3 regions of the Paenibacillus sp. Marseille-P2973 genome follow, and region 2 is predicted to be linked to each of the others. Evidence: riboswitches for the same ligand, from Rfam matches in the RefSeq annotation. Region 2 holds a riboswitch; each other region holds the start of a gene.
The links. A riboswitch is a leader RNA that binds a small molecule or an ion and turns the genes downstream of it on or off. The one in region 2 is predicted to bind cobalamin.
Positions count from the first base shown of each region.

Region 1: another riboswitch for cobalamin. It lies ahead of metE (5-methyltetrahydropteroyltriglutamate--homocysteine S-methyltransferase); the one in region 2 lies ahead of KB559_RS11430 (ABC transporter substrate-binding protein).
Region 3: another riboswitch for cobalamin. It lies ahead of KB559_RS18920 (anaerobic ribonucleoside triphosphate reductase); the one in region 2 lies ahead of KB559_RS11430 (ABC transporter substrate-binding protein).

Region 1 is NZ_JAGQEH010000003.1:557,762-561,039, reverse strand. It holds gene metE (5-methyltetrahydropteroyltriglutamate--homocysteine S-methyltransferase) at 1-1,953, opposite strand, end outside; cobalamin riboswitch at 2,115-2,311, opposite strand; gene KB559_RS09540 (replication termination protein) at 2,391-2,750, opposite strand; gene KB559_RS09535 (multicopper oxidase domain-containing protein) at 3,011-3,278, shown strand, end outside.
Region 2 is NZ_JAGQEH010000004.1:415,315-418,592, forward strand. It holds gene KB559_RS11425 (methyl-accepting chemotaxis protein) at 1-1,307, shown strand, start outside; cobalamin riboswitch at 1,425-1,629, shown strand; gene KB559_RS11430 (ABC transporter substrate-binding protein) at 1,830-2,840, shown strand; gene KB559_RS11435 (FecCD family ABC transporter permease) at 2,837-3,278, shown strand, end outside.
Region 3 is NZ_JAGQEH010000010.1:180,316-183,593, forward strand. It holds gene KB559_RS18910 (DUF8171 family membrane protein) at 1-135, opposite strand, end outside; gene KB559_RS18915 (MurR/RpiR family transcriptional regulator) at 414-1,244, shown strand; cobalamin riboswitch at 1,422-1,652, shown strand; gene KB559_RS18920 (anaerobic ribonucleoside triphosphate reductase) at 1,878-3,278, shown strand, end outside.

The sequences.
Region 1 (3,278 bases), on a different contig from region 2:
TTCGCAATAGCACATATGCGTGTGGATCTGTGTCGTCTCCCGCACCGTTGAGGTAGAGATCTTGAACGCCTTAACCGCCCAATCCAGATAAGCGCTTCTATCTTTCGGTTTAAGCGGAAATCCTTCCCGAAGCGCCGGCTCGTCGACCTGGATCATTGTGATCCCGGCTTCCTCCAGTGCCTCCACTTCCTTGCGAAGCGCGAGCGCGATCTGGTATGCCACGGTCTCTCTGGATATATCGCTGCGAACAAAGGACCAGTTTAGAATCGTGACCGGACCGGTCAGCATCCCTTTCACCGGTTTGGAGGTCAGCGACTGAGCGAACGCCGTTTCTTTTACCGTCATCGGCCGGTCGAATTCCACATCGCCATAAATCAGAGGAGGCTTCACACAGCGCGTTCCATACGATTGAACCCAGCCCCCGCGAGTAAATGCGAAACCGGGAAGCTTTTCCCCGAAAAACTCAACCATATCCGTGCGCTCGAATTCCCCATGGACAAGCACGTCCAGTCCGATTTCTTCCTGAATGTCAATCCACTTCTTGATCTCCGCCGCGACGAACTCATCATATTTCTCTGTTGACCATTCGCCCTTGCGCCATTTTTGTCTGGCAGCACGCACCTCTGCGGTTTGCGGAAAGCTGCCGATCGTCGTCGTTGGCAACAGCGGCAAATTCCATTTGGCCTGTTGTTTCAAGCGACGGCTGGAAAAAACGCTGCTTCGTTCCGATGGCTGGACAGAGATGGTGCTCACCGCTTCCTGAACTTCTCTCCGGCTGCGTGATGCATCGCCGGCCAATCGTTGTAAAGCCTCCTTGCTCTTAGCGAACAGAGCTGGAGCATCTCCTGTCTTCGCTGCAATGGATAAAGCGTTAATTTCATCCAGCTTTTCTTCCGCGAAAGCTAACGATTCTTGAAGGACGGAAGGCAGTCCATTCTCCGCTTGTGCCGATACCGGTACATGCAGCAGGCTGCATGAAGGTTGAATGATGTATTCAGAGGAACCCGGAATCAATGCGGCAATCGCTTCTAATAATACTTGCGCTTCGGGAAGATCGGTCCGCCAGATATTGCGGCCATCGATCAGTCCTATTCCGAGCGTTTTGTCCGCCGGGAATCCATATTGACGAAGCGCCTCAAGGTTCCCCGCTTTACCGTGCACGAAATCGAAACCGATTCCTTTTACCGGAAGACTCACGATTTGCTCGTAACGTTCCGCCGAATCGAAATAGGTTTGCAATAAAACCGCCAGTCCCGGAACTTCTTGTGCAATCGCTCCATAAATTTCTTGAACCAGCTCCAAATCCTCATCCGATACAGAGGTAACCAGTGCAGGCTCATCGATTTGTACCCAGGATGCTCCTTCTTCCTGCAGTTCACGCAAGACCTGCACGTACAAGGGCAGTAATTTGCGGCTCCATTCCTCGATACTAAAGGAAGGTGTCCCCTTGGACAGCTTCAAAAACGTGTACAATCCGAGCAGCACAGGTTTCCCCTCGATGCCAAGCTCAGACTTGGCTTCGCGATAAGCTTCCAGCGGTGTGTTTTTCGTCAATTCTGGTTCCCTTCCGCCAAGCTCAGGAACAATATAATGGTAGTTCGTATTGAACCATTTCGTCATTTCGCTCGCTGCGGCCGATTCATTGCCTCTCGCTATGGCATAATACGTGGCGAGCGGTACCGGGCCGCCTTCATATTCAAAACGCTCCGGAACCAGTCCGAACATCACCGTCATATCCAGGACCTGATCATAATACGAAAAATCACCTACCGGGATCAGCTCGATCCCTTTTTCCTGCTGAAGTCTCCAATGAGTCCTGCGAATATCGGAAAGGCGGTCGTGAAGCTCCCCCTCGTTAATTTTCCCGTTCCAGAACGCTTCAATCGCTTTTTTCCATTCCCGTTCTCTGCCGATTCTTGGAAAGCCTAGATTACTGCTGACATACTTACTCATCGAATTCTCCCCTTTTTCCCTTTAAAATTTAACAAAGCTATGCATTTCCTATGTCCTCGCGGTGCGCAAAAAAGGCCCTCTCTAGTCAATGCTAAAGAGGACCTTCGTGTATATGTGCGATGGCTTTCGTCTTTAACACCTCCCTATCTCCCGTAGGTACAGCAGTGTTGCTAGAATAGGCAGGTCTCCTGGCTTCAGAATCATCACCCGATGCTGCCTTCCCAGTGTTCTTGAACACCAGTGGCCATGATTGCATCTCGGCTTCTCTGTTACAGTGGCGGGACCGCGCCGGCATTTGCACCGGACTTCCCTTTTAAGCTTCAACCGCGGCTGAAGCACCTATTCCCACAATTATGAAGTTGTGAAGTTCGTTTCACTAATCTTACAAGATGTGCAATTATTAATCAATACTAACTTTGTCGGAATTAAATGCTGTTCTAATAATTATCCCTTACCGCCTTATTCAACATCCCGATGCAGCGATCCAGATCCGTTTTCACCTGCTTTTTGTAAAGCTCGGCTTTCTCCGCACCGTCATCCGTAAATTGATACAGCACAATCTCCTGGAAATCCACGCTGGGATCGCTGCCTTTAAGCTGCTTGGTCCGAAATAATACGCCTTCCTGCACTAATTCGTGTAGAGCCCGATAAATTTCGCTTTGCGGAGGAACGTAACCGAACGGCGCGAATTCTTGCTTCAACTCCTCAAGCATTTGATAACCGTACCCCCGGCGCTGCTCCACTTTTGTAATTAAAAATAGCTTGATATATGCCCTTTGGGCGATCATAAATGCCATGTTGACACCTCCCGTTACAAGAACAATATAGCTCAACTGTGAAAATTTCACAATAGTGGCTAGATACGTGTAAAATATCATTTAGCTATTATGAATTTTTCATATAATGAAATAATATTAACAGGCTAATATTTGGCCTCAATTGTTACGATTTTTCGACATGCGTATAAATGTGCTTTCCGTCACAAGGGCTATTTCGGTTTGCCTTTAGTCTTAAAATATAAAAATTTAAATATCTCTCCGTGAAAGGAGCTGCGCCTATGAAATATGCAAAACCCGCCTTTCTGGTCCTTTCCTGTCTGGTCATCATCCTGGCGGTCTGGTACCCCTCCCCGGCTATTCCGGCCGAAGAAGCGGGCTCCGAGCAAGAAGTTGCTGTGGTTAATCAACCTCCGGTTGAGCCGGTCATCCGGCGTGACGGACAGACTGTCCATATAGAAATGACAGCCCAAGTGACCAATGTGGAAATTTCGGAAGGGGTTTTCTATAACGCATGGACCTTTAACGGCACGGTGCCTGGCCCGGTAA
Region 2 (3,278 bases):
CGGCGGACCGGTTGCAAGCTGCCGTCGGTGAGGTGAGTGAGAGTATCGGGGAGCTCCAGCATTTATCCGATGTATCTTCCGTTGAGGATATGAAGCTGAAAGCCAGCAGCGAACGGTCTTTGGAACAAGTGCAGGAGAGCCTGGCCGCGATGGAGGAGGTAGCTTCTTCCGCATTCCGGATTCAAGAGGCTGCGGAACAGCTGCGTTACCGCAGCGAAAGGACGCTGTCGGAAGCTTCAAGGATGTCGGAGGCGCTCGTAGCTGCAGACGGTACGATCCGCTCGCTGGCGGAATCCCAGCAATCCATTGCCGGCCCTATGAATGATCTTGAGAGCAATACACGAAAGCTCGGGGCCCTGTACCGGGAGCTTGAGGGAATATCCGGCGAGGTGTCGTTGCTGGCGCTGAACGCCTCTATTGAGGCGGCCAGGCTGGGGGAGCAGGGCAAAGGTTTCGATGTGGTGGCCATGCGGATGAGGCAACTCGCTGAGCAGAGCGGCAAGGCTATCGGCAGCTCCGCTCCCTTGTTCCGGCAAATCGTGGATGAGGTTGACAGGGTCAAGGAAACGCTGCATGAGGGAAAGAAGTCGGCTTTAGACGGCATTGAGTTATTGAAAATCATGGGGAGAGACATCCTGTTTATTTCCGATGAAGTGGCTGCGATCAACGATCACGTAGCCGAGACAGGAAAGCGCAGCAAGGAACAGACTGAGATGACGCGGAATATGGACAGTATGATGAATGATGTCCATGCCGCGCTTAGCCGCAGCATTTCCCATGTGGAAGGTGCGTTGTCTCGCATGGAATCTCAAAGAATACATATCGGCAAGCTGCAAACCGTAGCCGGTGGTTTGCACCGGGCACAAGCCGAACTGATCACCTCGCTTGACGCTGTCCGGATCGGTTCATCCGGTGGTGAGGAGTCGGCAGAACAACGGGAGGCGGTCCGGGCTCTGGGTTTGACTTACGCCCGCAAACTTCAGGAGATTGCGCAAACCGAGCCGCTGACCGGGATGTTGGAGGCGGATCACCGGACCGCTCTGGAGCTGCTCTTGTCCCGGGAATCCGGTCTGGAGGCGGCATGGACAAACCGGGTGGACGGTTCATTTGTGATTTCGATTCCGGAGGCGGGATTGCTGAATGCCAAGGGGCGTGAATGGTTCCGCAGTGCAAAGAGCGGGGAGACGGTCATTTCGGAGAGCTATGTCTCGGCTATAACGAAACGGCGATGCATCACCTTATCTGTTCCTATTGTGAAGGACGATATCGTGATAGGCGTACTTGGAGCCGATTTGTCAATAGAATAAGAGTTCCTGGGTGAGTCTCGAGAAACAGGGGATTCGATCATGAAGCTTGCCCGGGAGTATTGTAAGTTTGAGTCTTTTCCCCTATAATCCTATAGAGAAAGAAAGCCTTGATTCAAGCGAATAGAAGTGCCCGTAGGTCCTGGAGCAAGCTTAACCGCAAGCTTCGGGTTAAAAGGGAAGCCGGTGTAAATCCGGCACGGTCCCGCCACTGTGTACAGGGACGAAGCTCATCGATGCCACTGCCATACGCCATAGTATGATGGGAAGGCGGACTTCGTCGCAACCTGATAGTCAGGAGACCTGCCAACGGGAGATTAGACGGTCCTTCGAGGAAAGGATAACGTTCTGCTTAGAACACGGAGCCTGCTTTTCCGCTAGGGCAGTCAAGCCATTAAGCCAAGGCCTCCGATATGACTTTGTAGACGTAACCCATCCGCTCAGGATGGGTTTTTTTCTTAAATAATAGGGCTTCGCTAGGGTTAAGGCGTTTCTTAATAAAGAAACCCGAAGGAGAGGGACAAAATGAAGAAATGGACTAAGATTTGGGGGATTTGGCTGCTGGCGCTGTTGTTGCTAGTTACGGCCGGCTGCGGTACAAACGAAAAGAATAACGTGACGGATAATAGCGGCAATACGTCACAAAAGGAACAGAGTCAAAATAACGAAACTTCCGCGCCGGAGCAGGAAGGGCAGCAGACTTCTTATCCGCTAACGGTAAAGGATGCTTTCGGAACGGAGTTTACGTTTGAATCCGCACCGCAGCGGATCGTATCGTTGGCGCCATCGGAGACAGAAGGGCTGTTCGCGCTTGGTCTGGATGAGCAGGTGGTCGGAGTTTCCGATAATGACGATTATCCGGAAGCCGTAAAGGACAAGCCAAGAATGGGCGGGTTCCAGGTGAATGTAGAAGCTGTAGTTGCGGCTCAGCCTGACCTTGTGCTTGCGGGGAACCTGATCGGGGAAGATACGGTCAAGAGCCTGAGCGACCTGGGCATGAAAGTATACCGCTCCAATCCGAAGACGATTGACGGAGTGATGGAGAATATCCGGACGATCGGCGAGATCACCGATCATCAAAAAGAGGCAAACGAAGTAACCGCACAAATGCAGGCCGAATTGGATAAAGTGACCGAGGCCGTGAAATCTTTACCGGCTGATCAAAAGAAAAAGGTATATATCGAATTTTCTCCCGGCTGGACGGTAGGCAAGGGAGAGTTTATGGATGAGATGATTCAGGTTGCAGGCGGGGAAAATGTGGCATCCGACATTACCGGCTGGAGCGAAATTAACGAAGAGAATATTATTAAGGCAAATCCGGACGTTATTTTATATGCGAAAAGCGTCGTAGATGAGAACAACCGGACGTTAGCCGAGATTATCAAAGGCCGCGGGGGATGGGATCAGATCACGGCCGTGAAGGAAGATCGCATTGTGGCAATGGACGACAATTTGCTCAGCCGGCCGGGACCACGGGTAACCCAAGGTTTGATTGAAGTGGCTAAAGCGATCTATCCGGACCTGATTCAGCCATGAGGACCAGGCTGGCAGGTTACGGATTTATCGGCCTAGGATTGCTTATATTCTCACTGCTGATCTGCATCGGGTTCGGTTCCGTTCACTTGCCTGCCGGGGAAATCGCTCGTATCCTGCTCCATCAGTTGCCCGGTCTCGGGCGGTGGATTCAGCCTGACTGGAGCGTGGCTTCGGAGCAAATCGTGATGCAGGTTCGCCTGCCGCGCGTGCTGCTCGGCCTGTTGGTGGGAGCTTCGCTTGCCGTCGCGGGCTCCGCATTTCAAGGGGTGCTCCGCAACCCGCTTGCCGATCCGTTCACGCTGGGCGTATCCTCGGGTTCCGCGGTAGGCGCGGCCGTATTGATCTTTTTCGGTTGGCAGTTTTCTTTGCTGGGGATATTCACGTTGCCGGTAGTCGCTTTCCTGACGGGGGCGGCAACGCTGTGGATCGTGATGTGGC
Region 3 (3,278 bases), on a different contig from region 2:
TTCCACCGGGCCGAGACGCAGGGATGGAATCAGCTCCGTAATCATGTTGGACAAGCCATACAAGGACATAGACAACATAAACACCATCATTTTTTGCGATTGCGTAAGTACATATCTTTTTTGGGATTGAATCACTTGCTTTCCCTCCTTTTATATTTGGGTTGTTCAAACGCCCTTTCTTCAGGCTAATCCTAATATAGAGTCCAATTATTAAATTCGATGCCCGGGTACGTTAAAATAATGTAAATAAACTTACATAAATTATATTTATGAAAAAATACACGTCATCAACCGACTGACCCTGGCTATCCACAGCTAGCCGGATTAGTAGGAATCGCTTTTGCCCTTCCCAAATCCGGTATGTTAATCTATTTCTATCAACGCACCAGACAATGAAAGTGAGGCCGTCTCTCGTGAAACTGGACTGGAACACCGAGGCCCTGTCGCCGGGGCAGTTTAAAATTGCGGACTATATCCAAAAAAACTCACAAACCGTCCTGTTCTCCACCGAACAGGAAATCGCCGACGCGCTGGGGCTGAGCATTGCTTCGGTCTCGCGGTTTTGGCGTACGGTCGGTTTCAAAAATATTAAAGATTTCAAAACCAAGCTTCGGAGTCAGCTCGACGTGACGCCTGCGGCAAAAATGAAAAATATTATGGACAAAGCGGACGCCAGCCCGCTCCCCCAGCAGTTTCTCGCCACCACCATGAGGCATCTCGAAGAAACGCTAACCCATTATTCCGCCGATTCCTTCGAAGCCGCCGTCACGGCTCTGACTTCGGCAAAGCGCATCTACATCTATGGACCTGGCCCTTCTGCCGGACTCACGGAATTGCTTCATTACAGGCTTGGCCGATTCGGCCTGTCCATCCATCGGCTGGACCGCGGCGGAAGCGAGATGTTTGAAGATCTTCTACATCTGGGCGAAGAAGATCTCGTAGTTCTGTTCGGGTTCGTCCGGCTGCTGCCGGAAGCGAAGGTGATCGTCGATCATGCCAAAGAGACCGGCTACCGGACTTTGCTCATCACGGACCGGCTCGTTGCCGACTTTTCCGATCAATGCGATATCACGCTGTTTGCCAGCCGGGGAGAAACGTGGGAATTTCACTCTATGATCGCCCCTACGTTTATAGTAGAAAATTTGATCGTCGCAGTAGGAATGCGAAATCAGGACGATCATCTCCGCAAATTGAATGAGTTGAATCAACTACGAAAAAAATACGCCCATGAGCTCCCTAGATGATCAAAATATAAACCTGCTTTTCGTAATTTGGAGCCAAAATTTTTTTAATATTTTTTTCATCCCCGCTGGCCCGCACCGCGGTTGCTTTCAGAGGATTTTTCATTATTTTCAATCGTCAAATTCGAGCTAGGCCCATTTACAAACACAACATATTGGGGTAAATTAATATCACTACAACAAAATATAGTGTGAACGGGTGGTCCGGCGCCCAAGACGCCGGGTCTTAAAAGGGAAGGCGGTGCAAATCCGCTGCGGTCCCGCCACTGTAATCGGAACGCCTGGGAATCCGTCGTGAATATCCCAAAGCAATTCGCCGACATGATGCCACTGAGGGAATTTATCTCTCCCCCGGGAAGGCGCCGGCGCATCACCGAAAGTCAGGAGACCTGCCCGTTTGGAAGACACCGCGCTAACCTGCGAGGAACAGGGAGGTGTCCGATGCAGCTCATGCATAGCTTTGTTTTAACTTCTTTTGTTACGCCTTCCTACAGCTATCATTCTGGAGACATTCGGGCATTTTCAACCTTGCCGGGTTGGGAATGCTTTTTATATGCGAGTATTACCCAGTTATCAGGGAGGAGAACTAAGATGGCGTTGTTGAATGTAATCGATACGGAAGTAAACCGGGAGCAAATGATGGAGGAGGTTATCCGTCTTGGCGAAGAAATCGTCGAGAGTTCAAATTTGGAGATCCTGCGCGAAAACGCCAACTTAAACGGTGAAAGCTTCTCCGGGAAAATGAGCAAATTCGGCAGCGAGTACTCGAAATGGTACGCAAATCATTTTGTTATGCCGCCGCGGGTCGTTCAAGCGATCAAGGACAATGTAGTCTATGTGCATGACCTCGATCAATACGCGATCGGCACGACCAACTGCATTTTCATTCCGTTTGCCAAGCTGCTTCGCGAAGGCTTCAACACCGGCAACGGCAGCGTCCGGCCGCCGAATTCGATCATGACCGCGATGGCGCTCGTAGCGATTATTTTTCAATCCCAGCAAAACTCCCAATACGGCGGCGTATCGGCCAACATGATTGACCACGACCTGGCTCCTTACGTAGCGAAATCCTTCGCCAAATACTTCCGCAAAGGGCTGGAGTATTTTGAGGAAGGTGACGGCGAGGCCGACTTTGGCGGCGAAATCAACATGAGCCGGAGCGACCTTCAAGAGCAATATCCGAAATCTTTTAAATATGCGTTAAAAGAAACCGAAAGCGAAACGCTGCAAGGCGCGGAGAGTCTGATTCATAATCTGAATACGATGTCCAGCCGCGCAGGGGGACAAATTCCTTTCACCAGCATCAACTACGGCACCTGCACGTCGCCGGAAGGCCAGCTCGTCATTAGCTCCCTGCTGACAGCCACGATGCGTGGACTCGGCAGCGGTGAAACACCGATTTTCCCGATCCAGATTTTCAAATGCAAACAAGGCGTCAACCAGAACCCGGGCGAGCCGAACTATCATCTCTTCCTGAAGTCGGCTGAATGCTCGGCCAAGCGGCTGTATCCAAACTTCGCCAACCTGGACGCCCCGTTGAATCTCATGCACTACGATCCGGCCGATCCGGATACCGAATTCGCTACGATGGGCTGCCGCACGCGGGTGTTGAGCGACCGATTCGGACGCAATCACCTGTCCGGCAAAGGGAACCTTTCCTTTAATACGTTGAACCTCGTCAAGCTCGGGCTTGAGCACGGGATCGCGTTGGGACGAAGAAACGTTGCGGATGAGCGCGGCTTCTACCATGAACTCGACCATTACCTCGACATCGCGCTGGAAGGCCTGCTTCACCGTTACCAAATCCAGGCCGCGCAAAAAGCGAAGGCTTCCGATTTCATGATGCGCGAGGGCGTTTGGGAGGGCGGCGAAAAGCTGGACCCCGAGGATAGCGTCGGCGAATTGATCAAACACGGCTCCCTGTCCATCGGATTCATCGGGCTGGCGGAATGCATGAAGGCTATGTACGGCAAGCATCATGGCGAAGATGAACAGGTCTACCAAAAGGCTTATGATCTGATCGCCTACATGCGCGAC